One region of the Nonomuraea antimicrobica genome, then DNA from elsewhere that is predicted to be linked to it. Evidence: riboswitches for the same ligand, from Rfam matches in the RefSeq annotation. Region 1 holds a riboswitch; the other holds the start of a gene.
What was found. Region 1 has a riboswitch for glycine ahead of gcvT (glycine cleavage system aminomethyltransferase GcvT). Riboswitches for the same ligand answer to the same signal wherever they lie in the genome.

Region 1 (7,493 bases):
GCGACGGCCGTGCTGACCTGCGAGCCGGGCGAGACGATGAGCGCGACGCCGCCGACCAGCATCAGCACCACGCCGAACACCACGTGGTGGATGTGCATCTCCCCCACGTTGACGTTGCGGAACCAGCCGACCTTCGCCCTGATCAGGCGGACGTTGATGCGGGTGGCGATGAAGGCCACGATGAGCATGACGAAGTAGCAGAACAGCGGAAGCCGTCCCGTGGCGACGATGCTGTGCTGGAACCAGTTCCCCATGAGCCTGGCTTCGATGGTACGAGCCGCCCGCCCGTTACGGGCCGCGTGCCCCGTCAGGGGAACCTCAGGACAGGAACGCCCGCAGCAACGCCGCCGTGCCCTCCAGGTGCTCGGCCACGGCCCGCCTGGCCGCGTCCTGGTCTCCGGACAGTATGGCCTCCACGATGGCCCGGTGCTGCACGGCGGCGTGGTCGAGGTTGACCTGGAGCATGGGGATCGCGTTCAGCAGGTCGCTGACCCGGGAGCGGGCGTCGGCGCAGGTCGTGGCGAGCAGGGTGGAGCCGGTCAGCTCCGCGATGGACAGGTGGAAGGCGGTGTCGAGGCGGCGGTAGTCGTCGAGCCCGGCCTGGTTCAGCTCGGCGAGCCGGCGGCGCAGCACCTCCCGCTGGTCCTCGGTGAGCGTGGTGGCGGCCAGGACCTGGGCCGCGCCGCACTCCACGGCCAGCCGGAACGTCAGCGCGTCCGTCAGCTCGGCCATGCCCATCTCGTTGACCGCCTGACGCAGGTCTCCGGCGTCGGGCTCGGGCGGCGCGTACGTGACGAACGCCCCTCCGTAGCGGCCCCTGCGCACGTCGAGATAGCCCTCGTCCGACAGCGCCCTGATGGCCTCGCGCAGGGTCACCCTGCTGATGCCGAGCTGGGCGGCGAGCTCGCGCTCCGGTGGAAGCTTGCCGCCGGGCGGGACCACGCCCAGCTTGATCGCCTGGAGCAGCCGTTCCACGGTCTCCTCGAAGGCGTTGCCGGCCCTGACCGGGCGCAGCACCGTCATCCAACGCGCCGACTCGTCCAACGTGTCCTCAGGTCTTGACAAGCGATCCCGGCATACACATCAATGGTCTGAGACTAGCCCAATCAACGGGAAAGCGCGTCAGGCCAGATCGGAGCGACACAGCGTGGACGATCGAGCGAGCACCGGGTTCCTGTCCGTGGGCGAGCTGCGCGACGAGATCGCGGCCGGGCGGATCGACACCGTGCTCCTCGCGATCGCCGACATGCAGGGCAGGCTGCAGGGCAAGCGGCTGTCGGCGCGCTATTTCCTGGACGAGGTGCTGCACCACGGCTCCGAGGGCTGCAACTACCTGCTGGCGGTCGACGTGGACATGAACACCGTCCCCGGCTACGCGATGTCGTCCTGGGAACGGGGCTACGGCGACTTCGTGATGCGGCCCGACCTCACGACGCTGCGTCGGGTGCCCTGGCACGAGGGCACGGCGCTGCTGATGGCCGACCTGGCCTGGGAGCACGGCGACGACGTGACCGCCTCGCCCCGCCAGATCCTGCGCAGGCAGCTCGCCCGCCTGGCCGAGCGGGGGCTGGCCGCGTACGTGGGCACGGAGCTGGAGTTCGTGGTCTACGACGACAGCTACGAGGACGCCTGGAGGCGCGCCTACCGCGACCTGACCCCGGCCAACCTCTACAACGTGGACTACTCGCTGCTGGGCACGGCCCGCGTCGAGCCGCTGCTGCGCCGGATCAGGCGCGAGATGGAGGGCGCCGGGCTCTACGTCGAGTCGGCCAAGGGCGAGTGCAACCTCGGCCAGCACGAGATCGCCTTCCGCTACGACGAGGCGCTCAGGACCTGCGACAACCACGTCATCTACAAGACCGGCGCCAAGGAGATCGCCGCCCAGGAGGCCAGGTCGATCACGTTCATGGCCAAGCCGAACCAGCGCGAGGGCAACTCCTGCCACATCCACATCTCGCTGCGCGGCGTCGACGGCGACCCGGTGATGGCGGGCGAGGAACAGTACGGGCTCTCGCCGCTCGGCGCGCACTTCATCGCCGGGCAGCTCGCCCTCATGCGGGAGCTGACCCTCCTCTACGCCCCCAACATCAACTCCTACAAGCGTTACGTGCCGGGCAGCTTCGCGCCCACGGCCGTCAAGTGGGGGGTGGACAACCGTACGTGCGCGCTGCGCCTCGTCGGCCACGGCCACTCGCTGCGCGTGGAGAACCGGGTGCCGGGCGGCGACGTGAACCCGTACCTGGCGGTGGCGGCGCTGGTGGCGGCCGGGCTGCACGGCATCGACGCCGGGTTGCCGCTGGAGGACCCGTACGCGGGCAACGCCTACGCCTCGGGGGCCGAGACCGTGCCGGTGACGTTGCGGGACGCGCTGGCCCTGTTCGAGGGGTCGAAGGCGGCCCGCGAGGCGTTCGGGGAGGACGTGGTCGGGCACTATGCGAACAACGCGCGGGTGGAGCTGACGGCGTACGACGCGGCGGTGACGGACTGGGAGTTGTTCCGTGGTTTCGAGCGAATGTGACGAGTGCGAATGAAGATCGTTAATCCGGCGACGGAAGCGGTGCTGGCCGACGTCGAGCTGGCCGACCCGGCCGAGGTCGATCGGGCGGTGGAGCGTGCCAGGAAGGCGTACGCGACCTGGCGCGAGGTGTCACCCGGAGACCGGGCGCGGCTGCTGCGCCGGTTCGCGGACCTGGTGGGCGAGCACGGCGCGGAGCTGGCCGGTCTTGAGCTGGCCAACGCCGGCCACCCGATCGGCAGCGCGCGCTGGGAGGCCGGCACCGTACGCGACGTGCTGCACTTCTACGCCGGAGCCCCCGAGCGCAACCACGGCAGGCAGATCCCGGTGCCGGGCGGCGTGGACCTCACGTTCCAGGAGCCTCTGGGCGTGGTCGGGGTCATCGTGCCGTGGAACTTCCCCATGCTGATCATGTCGTGGGGCGTCGCCCCCGCGCTGGCGGCCGGCAACACGGTGATCGTCAAGCCGGCCGAATGGACCCCGCTGACCGCGCTGAGGCTGGCCGAGCTGGCCCTGGCGGCGGGCATCCCCGAGGGTGTGCTCCAGGTCCTGCCCGGGGCGGGGGAGGTCGCGGGCGCCCGGCTGGTCGAGCATCCGGACGTGGCCAAGATCGTGTTCACCGGCTCGACCGAGGTGGGCAAGGAGATCGCCGCCAAGGCGGCGCGGCAGGTCAAGCGGATCACCCTGGAGCTGGGCGGCAAGTCCGCGAACATCGTGTTCGCCGACTCCGACCTCGAGAAGGCGGCGCGGACCGCGCCGTACGCCGTCTTCGACAACGCGGGCCAGGACTGCTGCGCCCGCTCCAGGATCCTCGTCCAGTCCTCCGTGTACGACGAGTTCATGGCCCTGCTCACCCCCGCCGTGCTGGGCGTCAAGGTCGGCGACCCCCTCGACGAGTCCACCGAGATGGGCCCGCTGATCAGCGCCGAGCACCTCGGACGCGTCCAGGGCTTCGTCGAGGGCACCCCCTACCTGCGCGGATCCTGCCCGCAGGGCAAGGGCTACTGGTTCCCGCCGACCGTGCTGACCTCGGGGGTCACCGACCGGGCGTTCACCGAGGAGATCTTCGGCCCGGTGGTGTCGGTGGCCCGGTTCGAGGACGAGGCCGAGGCCGTACGCATCGCCAACGACACCCCGTACGGGCTGAGCGGCTCGATCTGGACCCGCGACGTCGGGCGGGCGCTGCGCGTGGCCAGGGCCGTCGAGTCGGGCGCCCTGTCGGTCAACTCCCACTCCTCGGTGCGCTACTGGACCCCGTTCGGCGGCTTCAAGCAGTCCGGCCTCGGCAGAGAACTCGGCCCGGACGCCCTCGCGGCGTTCACGGAGACCAAGAACGTTTTCATTTCGACGGAGTGAACGACCAGTCGGACACGGAGTGAGGCACATGCAGCGGTTGCAGGATCGGGTGGCGGTCGTCACCGGCGCGGGCAGCGGGATCGGGCTGGCCACGGCCCGCAGGTTCGCGGAAGAGGGAGCCAAGGTCGTCTGCGCGGACATCGACGAGGAGGCGGGCGTCAAGGCCGCGAACGAGGTCGGCGGCCTGTTCGTACGCGCCGACGTGACCAGCGAGGACGACGTCGTCCGCATGTACCGCACGGCCCACGACACCTACGGCAGCGTGGACGTCGCCTTCAACAACGCCGGCATCTCGCCGCCCGACGACGACTCGATCCTGGAGACCGGGCTCGACGCCTGGCGCCGCGTCCAGGAGGTGAACCTCACCAGCGTCTACCTGTGCTGCAAGCACGTGATCCCGTACATGCGCCGCCAGGGCAAGGGCTCGATCATCAACACCGCGTCCTTCGTGGCCGTGCTGGGGTCGGCGACCTCGCAGATTTCCTACACCGCCTCCAAGGGCGGGGTGCTGGCGATGTCGCGGGAGCTGGGCGTGCAGTTCGCCAGGGAGGGCATCCGGGTCAACGCGCTGTGCCCGGGACCGGTGAACACGCCGCTGCTGCGCGAACTGTTCGCCAAGGACCCGGAGCGGGCGCAGCGGCGGCTGGTGCACGTGCCGGTGGGCCGCTTCGCCGAGGCGTCGGAGATCGCGGCCGCGGTGGCGTTCCTGGCCAGCGACGACGCCTCGTTCATCACGGCCAGCGAGTTCCTGGTGGACGGCGGCATCTCCGGCGCCTACGTCACGCCGCTGTAGAGGGGGTCGCGATGCGGCGTCCGGTCATCGGCATCACGTGTTACGTCGAGTCCGCCACGTTCACGGTGTGGCGGGACACGACCGCCGCGCTGCTGCCGTACGCGTACGTGGAGCAGGTCGTACGGGCCGGCGGGCAGCCGGTCCTGCTGCCTCCGGCGGGCGAGCCCGCCTCGGTCGTACGGGGTCTCGACGGGCTCATCCTGGCCGGCGGCGGCGACATCGACCCGGCCAGGTACGGCGCGGAGCCACAAGAGCAAACCGGCTATATCCGCAAATTTCGCGATGAGGCCGAATTCTCGCTGCTCGCGACGGCCCTCGACGGCGGCCTGCCCTACCTGGGCATCTGCCGCGGCCTCCAGGTGCTCAACGTGGCCCTCGGCGGGACCCTCCACCAGCACCTTCCCGACGTGGTCGGGCACACCGGCCACTGCCCGGGCCCCGGCCAATTCGGCGATCTGCCGATCGTCCCCGTCCCCGGCACCCGCCTGGCCGAGGCGCTGGGCGCGGACCCGGTGACCGTGCCCCACTACCACCACCAGGCCGTCGACCGCCTCGCCCCCGGCCTGACCGTCACGGCCACCACCGCCGACGGCACGATCGAGGCCGTGGAGCCGGGCTCCCCCGGCCCGTTCACGATGGCGGTGCAGTGGCATCCGGAGGCGGCTGAGGACCACGCGCTGTTCGAGGCTCTCGTCAGGGCCTGCTGACCGTCCCGCGCACGGAGCCACCGAGCGGCCGCGCGACGCGACAAGAGCCCCGTAACGGCACTAGGCTGGCGGACATCACCGGCGAAACCGTGCGGGAGAGAGCCCTGACAGCCGGTCAGGGCCCCTGAAGGAGCAAGCCCTCCCCGCGAACCTCTCAAGGCAAAGGACCGCACGGCCACGGTGTCTCTGGAAAGCAGGTCCCTGGCGGCCTCGCCGAAGGTGAAAGTCCGGCAAAAGTCGGGCGAAGCTCTCAGGCACCGATGACAGAGGGGGAGGATGCTGGCATCCACTCCTGTCCTGAGGTGCGACAAATGTCCAGACCGACACCGCTACGCGACGTTCACGAGAGCCTCGGCGCCACGCTCACCGACTTCGCGGGATGGCTCATGCCGCTCCGCTACGGCAGCGAGTCCGCGGAGCACAGGGCCGTCCGCGAGGCGGCCGGGCTGTTCGACCTCTCCCACATGGGCGAGATCTTCCTGACCGGGCCGCAGGCCGGCGAGGCGCTCGACTACGCCCTGGTCGGACACCTGTCGGCACTCGCTCCCGGGCGGGCCCGCTACACCATGATCGTCGACGAGCGGGGCGGGGTGCTCGACGACCTCATCGTCTACCGGCTCGGGGACGACGAGTACATGGTCGTGGCGAACGCCTCGAACTACGAGAAGGTCGGGACCGAGCTGACGAACCGCGCGAAGGCGTACGACGTGGTGGTCGAGGACCGCTCCGAGCAGTACGCGCTGATCGCCGTCCAGGGGCCCCGCGCCCAGGAGATCCTCGCCACGCTCACCGACGCCGACCTCGACGGCCTCAAGTACTACGCGGGCCTGCCCGGCCTGGTGGACGGACGGCAGGCGCTCATCGCCCGCACCGGCTACACCGGCGAGGACGGGTTCGAGCTGTTCGTCGCCAACCAGGACGCGGTGCCGCTCTGGCACGCGCTCGTGGCGGCCGGCGAGCCGTACGGGCTCAAGCCGGCGGGCCTGTCCAGCCGCGACACGCTCCGGCTGGAGGCCGGCATGCCGCTGTACGGCAACGAGCTGAGCGCGCGGCTCACCCCGTTCGACGCGGGGCTGGGCAGAGTGGTGAAATTCGACAAGCCCGGCGACTTCGTCGGCAGGGCGGCGCTGGAGGCGGTCAAGGACGACCGGCCACGGCGCCGGCTCGTCGGCCTGGTCGCGCGGGGCCGCCGGGTGCCGCGCCACGGCTACCCGGTGACCAAAGACGGCGTCGTCGTCGGCGAGGTCACCAGCGGTGCGCCTTCCCAGACCCTGGGGAAGCCCATTGCCATGGCCTACGTCGACACCGGCGCCGAATCAGGCCTGGCCGTGGACATCCGGGGCAGCCAAGAGCCTATGGACCTGGTCGAGCTGCCCTTTTACAGGAGGAACAAGTGAGCAACATCCCTGACGACCTGAGCTACACCAAGGAGCACGAGTGGGTACGCGGTGTCGAGGACAGCGTCACCGTGACCATCGGCATCACGGCCTTCGCCGCCGAATCCCTTGGTGACGTCGTCTTTGTGCAGCTCCCCGACGTCGGCTCGAACGTCGAGTCGGGTGACTCGGTCGGCGAGGTGGAGTCCACCAAGTCGGTGAGTGAGATCTACACGCCCGTCGGCGGCGAGGTCGTCGAGGTCAACCAGGCCGTAGTTGACGATCCCAGCCTGGCCAACAGCGACCCGTACGGCGACGGCTGGATGTTCAGGGTACGCGTGGAGGGCGACCCCGGCGACCTGCTCACGCCCGAGGAGTACGCCGCCTTCACCTCGGACGGCTCCTGACCCTTTTGCGCCGGGGCCCGTGATCCGGGCCCCGGCCCTGCCTGAAAGGCGCCCATCAATGGCGATCAGCGTCTTCGACCTCTTCAAGATCGGCATCGGCCCGTCCAGCTCCCACACGGGCGGCCCGATGGCCGCCGCGCACAAGTTCGCCCGCGGACTGCACCACGACGGCCTGCTCGACCGGGTGGCGCACGTCGAGGCCATCCTGTACGGCTCACTCGGCCTGACCGGCAAGGGCCACGGCAGCGACAAGGCCGTGCTGCTCGGCCTGTCCGGCGAGAAGCCCGAGCTGGTGGACGTCGACACCGTGGACGCCCGCGTCGCCGCCATGCGCGAGTC
Region 2 (7,493 bases), on a different contig from region 1:
GTCCTCCCGGCGGGTCCCCTCAGTCCTCGTACGCCTCCAGCGGCGGGCAGGAGCACACCAGGTTGCGGTCACCGTAGGCCTGGTCGATGCGGCGCACCGGCACCCAGTACTTCCCGTCGCGCAGGGACGGCAGCGGGTAGGCCGCCTCGCCGCGCGCGTACGGGTGCGGCCACTCGTCGGCGCTGACCGACTCGGCCGTGTGGGGCGCGTTGCGCAGCGGGTTGTCGTCCTTGTCGTAGGCGCCGGAGGCCACCTTGGCGATCTCGCCGCGGATGGCGACCATCGCGTCCACGAACCGGTCCAGCTCGGTGAGGTCCTCGCTCTCGGTCGGCTCGATCATCAGCGTCCCGGCCACGGGGAAGGACATGGTCGGCGCGTGGAAGCCGTAGTCGATGAGCCGCTTGGCCACGTCGTCCACGGTGACGCCGGTCTCCTTGGTGATCTGGCGCAGATCGACGATGCACTCGTGCGCGACCAGGCCGCCGCGGCCGGTGTAGAGCACCGGGTAGTGCGGGGACAGCCGCCTGGCCAGGTAGTTCGCCGACAGGATGGCCTGCTCGGTGGCGGCCTTGAGCCCCTCCGCGCCCATCATCCTGACGTACGCCCACGAGATCGGCAGGATGCCCGCCGACCCGTACGGGGCCGCGGAGACGGGGCCGACCGGCGCGTCGTCGTGCAGGGGGTGGCCGGGCAGGTAGGCGGCCAGGTGGCCGCGGACCGCGACGGGCCCGACGCCGGGGCCGCCGCCGCCGTGCGGGATGCAGAAGGTCTTGTGCAGGTTGAGGTGGGACACGTCGGCCCCGAAGTCGCCCGGCCTGGCCAGGCCGACCAGCGCGTTGAGGTTGGCGCCGTCCACGTACACCTGGCCGCCGGCCTCGTGCACCTTGGCGCACACCTCGGTGATGCTCTCCTCGTACACGCCGTGCGTGGACGGGTACGTCACCATGATCGCGGCCAGCGCGGCACGGTGCTTGTCGATCTTGGCGTCGAGGTCGGCCAGGTCCACGTTGCCGTCGTCGTCGCAGGCCACGACCACGACGCGCATGCCGGCCATGACGGCGCTGGCGGCGTTCGTGCCGTGGGCGGAGGACGGGATGAGGCACACGTCGCGTCCCTCGTCGCCGTTGGCGCGGTGGTAGGCGCGGATGGCCAGCAGCCCGGCGAACTCGCCCTGCGAGCCCGCGTTCGGCTGGATGGAGACGGCATCGTAGCCGGTCACCTCGGCCAGCCAGCTCTCCAGCGTGCCGATCAGGTCGCGGTAGCCCTCGGCCTGGTCGGCCGGCGCGTACGGGTGGATGGCCGCGAACTCGGGCCAGGTGATCGGCTCCATCTCGGTGGTCGCGTTCAGCTTCATCGTGCAGGAGCCGAGCGGGATCATCGAACGGTCGAGCGCGATGTCCTTGTCCTGCAGTTTGCGCAGGTAACGCAGCATCGCGGTCTCGGAGCGGTGGCTGTGGAAGACCGGGTGGGTCAGGTACGCGCTCTCGCGCCGCAGCGTGCCGGGCAGCGCGTCGGGGGCGTTCCCCGCGTCGACCTCGCCGCCGCCGATCACCCCGAAGGCGGCCCACACCTTGGCCACCTCGGCGGCGCCGGTCTTCTCGTCGCAGGCGACGGAGACGTGGTCGGCGTCCACCTGCCACAGGTTGACGCCCCGCTCGACGGCGGCGGCGACGACCTCGGCGGCCCGGCCGGGCACGCGGGCCAGCACGGTGTCGAAGAACTCGCCGTGCACGACCTCCACGCCCGCGCCGCGCAGCCCTTCGGCCAGGGCGGTGGCGTGGCGGTGCACGCGGTGGGCGATGCGGCGCAGGCCGTCGGGGCCGTGGTAGACGGCGTACATGCTGGCGATGACGGCCAGCAGGACCTGCGCGGTACAGATGTTGCTGGTGGCCTTCTCGCGGCGGATGTGCTGCTCGCGGGTCTGCAGGGCCAGGCGGTAGGCGGGGTCGCCGTCGGCGTCCACCGACACGCCCACCAGGCGGCCGGGGAGCTGGCGCTGCAGCCCCTCCCGCACGGACATGAACGCCGCGTGCGGCCCGCCGTACCCGAAGGGCACCCCGAACCGCTGCGAGGACCCGATCGCGATGTCGGCGCCCAGCTCGCCGGGGGCGGCCACCAGCGTCAGGGCCAGCAGGTCGGCGGCGGCCACGACGAGCGCCCCGGCCTCATGGGCGGCAGCGGCCACGGCGCGGAAGTCGCGCAGCCGCCCGGACGCGCCCGGGTACTGCACGAGCAGGCCGAAGCACTCGGGCAGGTCCCCGTCGAGCGAGTGCTCCACGAGCCGGATGCCGAGCGGCTCGGCCCTGGTGGCGAGCACGGCCTTGGTCTGGGGCAGCGCGTCGGCGTCCACCACGAACACGTCGCTCTTCGACCGGCCGGCCCGGTGGGCCAGCGTCATGGCCTCGGCCGCGGCCGTGCCCTCGTCCAGCAGGGACGCGCCCGCCACGGGCAGGCCGGTCAGGTCGGAGACGACGGTCTGGAAGTTCAGCAGCGCCTCGAGGCGGCCCTGCGAGATCTCCGGCTGGTACGGGGTGTAGGCGGTGTACCAGCCCGGGTTCTCCAGCAGGTTGCGCCGGATGACGGCGGGCGTCACGGTGTCGTGATAGCCCAGGCCGATCATGGAGGTGAGCACCCGGTTGCGCCCGGCCAGCGCGCGCAGCTCGGCGATGGCCTCGGCCTCGCCGATCGCGGCGGGCAGCCGGAGCCGGTCCTTGGCCCTGATGGCCTCGGGCACGGCCACCGCCACCAGGTCCGCGACGGATTCGAAGCCGACGGCCTCGAGCATGCGCTGCTGCTCGGACTCCGACGGCCCGATGTGCCTGGACGAGAACGGCGGAGCTGACAGATCGGTCATGGGGTGTGCCTCCCGAGGCTTATGGAGACCGGCGCCAGGGCGCGGGCGAGTGCCGGATCTCCCCCTCTGTCAGCGCGGGCCCGCGATGTGCACGGTGCCGCGACCTGAGAGCTTCACCCCGCGGTAGGGCTTGCACCGTCGGTGAGGCACGCCTGGCGGGCGCGCCTGCTTTCCAGAGTTGCCTCGCCCGAGCGGTACAGATGCCTGAGAGATTCCGGGGAGGGTTGCTCCTTCGGCGCCCCGGCGCCCTGGGGGCCCGGGGACTCTCCCGCACGGGGTCGTCAGCCTTGCTGTCCTAGATTACTACGGTAAGCCGCGATTGCCGCTCACCGCACCGCATGCCCCCTTCCGCACGTCGCAAAGTCTTTGCCGTGAGGCGGAGGTCACGGGCACGAAACCCGTCAGGCGCTCCGGAGCGACGGACGCGGCCCGCCTCGGGCGGGCCCTCAAGAGCCGTGGGTCATGGGAGCGCGGTGTGGCGGGTGCGGCCGGGGTGGCGGGAGTTTCGCGGTGGCCGGGCTGCGCCAGGTGTGGCCGGGCTGTGCCCTGTACGGCCGGGCTGTGCCATGTGACGTGGCATGGAGGCCGGTGAGGCGCTCGGCGCCGGTGCGGAAGGCGCCTACGGGGGCGGCGGCGCCCCGGGCGCGAGGCCCCGTCCAGGCGCGGGAGGGGCCGTCGAAGAGGGTCGGAGGCGCCTAGCCGATGCGCCGGGCGCGGCGGCGACGGGCGAGCTCGTCAGCGGGATGGTCGGCCGGGACGGTGTCCTCGACCGCCGCGCGTTCCCCCGGCAGCTCCGCGAGGGAGCCCTCGACCTCGCGCCAGACCCGCCCGAGCGCGATGCCGAACACGCCCTGGCCGCCCTGGAGCAGGTCGATCACCTCGTCGGCCGAGGTGCACTCGTAGACGCTGACGCCGTCGCTCATGAGCGTGATCTGCGCGAGGTCGGCGACCCCGCGGTCACGCAGGTGCTGGACGGCCGTACGGATCTGCTGCAGGGACACCCCGGTGTCGAGCAGCCGCTTGACGACCTTGAGCACCAGGATGTCGCGGAAGCTGTAGAGCCGCTGGGAGCCGGAGCCGTGGGCGGCTCTTATCGTGGGCTCCACCAGGCCCGTGCGCGCCCAGTAGTCGAGCTGCCTGTAGGTGATGCCGGCCGCCGCACAGGCCGTCGGCCCGCGGTAGCCGATGTCGTCCGGCACCGCCGCTGGCTGCTCGTCGAAGAGCAGACCCTGCTCCCCGGCACGCTGCCGCGCGCTCTCGCGCCGCACCGGATCTTCCTGGCCGGCCGTCTTTCCCTCGCCGCTGCTGACCGCCACGCGGACCTCCGGCTTTCTCTCATCCCGCGGCCTGATCTGGGGGTTCGTAAAGGGCGACCACGGGTTTCACTTGCACCGTAGGACCGTGACCATGCTCAGTCAACGATCCGGCTCGGCGCGTCGTGAAGCGTAAATGCACTGAAATACCTACCCCGCCCTGCCGAAGTCTTCGGGAGTGATCGTGTCAAGGAACTCCCTGAACTTCTCCACCTCGTCCTCCTGGTCGTCGGGGATGATCACCCCGGCCTCCTGGACGACCTCTTCGCTGGCGAAGATGCGCGCCCCGGTGCGCAGGGCGAGCGCGATCGAGTCGGACGGCCGCGCGCTCACCTCGACCCCGTTGGAGAACACCAGATCGGCGAAGAAGATGCCGTCGCGCAGGGCGACGATGTTGACCGCGCGCAAGCCGACACCCAGCGCGCTCAGCACGTCTCGGAAGAGATCGTGCGTCAGCGGCCTCGGCGGCGGCTCCTCAGCCTGGGCCAGGGCGATGGCCGTGGCCTCTGTCATGCCAATCCATATAGGAAGGAACCGCTCCCCGTGAGCCTCCTTGAGCAAGACGATCGGCTGATTTGTGGGCATTTCTACTCGAACGCCCACGACCTCCATCTGCAACACGGGCTGCTCCGTATTCCTGACCGGTCACCCGGCACAGCTCTTCGATCATCGCTTCTGTTGACTGGCTACTGCACTTCAACGTAACACCCAGCGGGCCTGGAATGCGCCCTCGCCTCCCAGCCCGCTACGGTCTCAGCGCCCCAGGACCGATCGGACACCCGTCCGCACAAGGGATGCGTGCAGGTCGAGCAGGAGCGTGGACAGCTCTCTGGCGACCTCGTCGGCCTCGCCGATGGCCCCCGGGGCGCGCCGTTTGAGAATGGGCGCGACGGCCTGCTCGACCAGCCCCGCCTCGCGCTCGGCGGCGGCCTTGACCGCACGCAGATGGCGGGCGTGCAGGCCGAAGCGGGCCAGGGCGCCCACGGTGCGGGCCACCTTGAGCGCCTCCTCGTCGTAACGTCTGGCCACGGGGGCCAGCAGGCCGTAGTCTTCGAGCTCGCCGAGCGTCTCGTCGTCGATCCCGGCGGCCTCGATCAGCTCGGCCCGGCTGAGCCTGACCTCCTGGGCCTGCTGCACGGCGCGCGGCAGGCCGAAGCTCTCCGCCATCTTGTCCTTGATCACCCGCAGCGGCAGGTAGTGGTCGCGCTGCTCGGTGAGGATGAACCGGAGCTGCTCCACGTGCAGATGCGTGAACTTGCGGTAGCCGGAGGGGCTGCGCTCGGGCTCGATCAGCCCTTCGCCCTCCAAGAACCTGATCTTGGAGATCGTCACATCCGGGAACTCGCCCTGCAGGAGGGCGAGCACCTCCCCGATGCTCATGTACGAGCGTGCCGCCTGAGAAGTCATACGCCGGCGTGGCCGCGCATCAGGAAGAGGAGGCGGAACTTGCCGATCTGCACCTCGTCTCCGGAGTGCAGGGGAACCTCCTCGATCCGCTCCCGGTTGACGTAGGTGCCGTTGAGGCTGCCCACGTCGCGCACCGAGAACTGGCCGCCGCGGTGGCGGTAGAACTCGACGTGCCGACGGGAGACCGTGATGTCGTCGAGGAAGATGTCACTCTCGGGATGGCGCCCGGTCGTGGTCAGCTCTTTGTCGAGCCGGAAGCGACTGCCCTGGTTGGGGCCCCTGGTCACCGTGAGCAATGCCGTGCCCGGCGGCAGTTGCTCGACGAGCGCCCGCTCGGCCAGGAGCATGTCGCCTGTCTCAGCCTCGTACGCCTCGATTCCCGCGACGGAGATCGTCGACGTGGTGTCCCCGGAGACCTCGGGCCTGGTCAGCGGTGACCCACAACGGGAACAGAAACGGGCATCCTCGGGGTTGGCGTGCCCGCACTGCGTGCAGTAGACGCTCGGCATCGATCGGCTCGGCCTCCTACCGCGAAGACGCGACGGTGCTCAGGGGCGCGCCTCGCTTCGCTTTTTCAAGTTTGCGAATGCCGCAACTTACGCTGATCAGCGGCAAAGGTCAAGGCGGGGCGCTGCACTGTGGTTCGGACGCAGACAAAGTTACCGTCGCCCCCGCCCCGTGGTCCATGCCGCCGCGCGTTTCTACATTACGATCTTGCGGCACTCTCTGGGCACATCATCGGCAAACCCTTTCCGATCACGCTATGTGACAGGGCCGGTCCGCGGCCCGGGAACGGCTCGTTTCGCCGCCCGTTCCACGATGCGGGCCCACCGTTCGAGCAGGGACTGGGCGGCGTCCAGGTCCGCGGCCTCGGCCCACAGATCGGTGACGGGCTCGGCGGCGGCGGGCAGCACCAGCACCCAGCTCCCGTCGTCGCGGGTCACCCGGACGCCGTCGGTGGTGTCGACGCGGCGCTCGCCGGGCTCGGACTCGGCCGCCTCGATGACCGAGCGCATGACGGCGCCCTTGGCCGCCCACGGGGTGGGCACGGTACGGCGGAGCTGGCGTATCTCGGGGATCCTGGCGTCGATCTGGCTCAGCGACAGCCGGGTGCGGGCGACCAGGCCCAGCAGGCGCAGGAACGCCGCCAGGCCGTCGATGGCGTGGCTGAACTCCGGCACCACGAACCCGCCGCGCCCGTCGCCCGCGAAGATCATGTCGGGCCCGGCGGCGGCCGAGGTGAGGGCGTCGAGCGCGGTGGGTGTCCACTGCACCTGTACGCCGTGGAAGCGGCAGACCTGCTCGGCGACCCGGGTCGTGGTGACCGGCAGCGCCACCCGGCCGCCCCTGCGCTCGGCGGCGACCAGGTCGAGCACGACCAGCAGGGCGCGTTCGTCGTCGATGAGCCGGCCCCGCTCGTTCACCAGGGCGATGCGCTCGCCGACCGGGTCGAAGCGCACGCCGAACGCCGCCCGCGAGGAGCTGACCAGCTCCGACAGGCGTTGCAGGCCGCGGCGGCGCTCGGCGAGCGTCTCGGTGGGCGAGACGTCGTCGAGGCGGGCGTTGACGGTGAGCACCTCGACGCCGACGCGGCCGAGCAGGGAGGGCAGCACCAGCGAGGAGGTGCCCCCGGCGCAGTCGACGACGACCTTCATGTCGCCGACGCCGTTCACGCCGACGGTGCGCAGCAGCTCGTGGGTGTAGTCCTCCACGGCCCTGGAGGGATAGGCCAGTTCGGCGATCTCGCCGGGGAACGCGCGGCGGAACTCCTGGCGGGAGAAGACCCGCTCCAGCTTGCGCTGGGCGGCCGGGGGCAGGTCGGCGCCGCGGTCGTCCATGATGACGATGTCCACGCTCTGCGGGTCGCCGGGCGTGGTGCGCAGCGCGAGGCCGCCCGCGGCCGACACCCTGGCCGTGTG

Region 2: another riboswitch for glycine. It lies ahead of gcvP (aminomethyl-transferring glycine dehydrogenase); the one in region 1 lies ahead of gcvT (glycine cleavage system aminomethyltransferase GcvT).

What each region holds. Positions count from the first base shown of each region.
Region 1 covers NZ_BAAAZP010000103.1:56,529-64,021, forward strand. The annotation lists gene ABD844_RS29850 (hypothetical protein) at 1-254, opposite strand, end outside; gene ABD844_RS29855 (FadR/GntR family transcriptional regulator) at 319-1,023, opposite strand; gene ABD844_RS29860 (glutamine synthetase family protein) at 1,148-2,518, shown strand; gene ABD844_RS29865 (aldehyde dehydrogenase family protein) at 2,528-3,871, shown strand; gene ABD844_RS29870 (3-oxoacyl-ACP reductase) at 3,900-4,664, shown strand; gene ABD844_RS29875 (gamma-glutamyl-gamma-aminobutyrate hydrolase family protein) at 4,676-5,371, shown strand; glycine riboswitch at 5,454-5,551, shown strand; glycine riboswitch at 5,556-5,640, shown strand; gene gcvT (glycine cleavage system aminomethyltransferase GcvT) at 5,683-6,768, shown strand; gene gcvH (glycine cleavage system protein GcvH) at 6,765-7,154, shown strand; gene ABD844_RS29890 (L-serine ammonia-lyase) at 7,213-7,493, shown strand, end outside.
Region 2 covers NZ_BAAAZP010000144.1:37,408-44,900, reverse strand. The annotation lists gene gcvP (aminomethyl-transferring glycine dehydrogenase) at 20-2,854, opposite strand; glycine riboswitch at 3,037-3,135, opposite strand; gene ABD844_RS35785 (MerR family transcriptional regulator) at 3,550-4,170, opposite strand; gene ABD844_RS35780 (bifunctional nuclease family protein) at 4,318-4,788, opposite strand; gene ftsR (transcriptional regulator FtsR) at 4,921-5,547, opposite strand; gene ABD844_RS35770 (double zinc ribbon and FHA domain-containing protein) at 5,571-6,083, opposite strand; gene ABD844_RS35765 (sugar phosphate nucleotidyltransferase) at 6,336-7,493, opposite strand, start outside.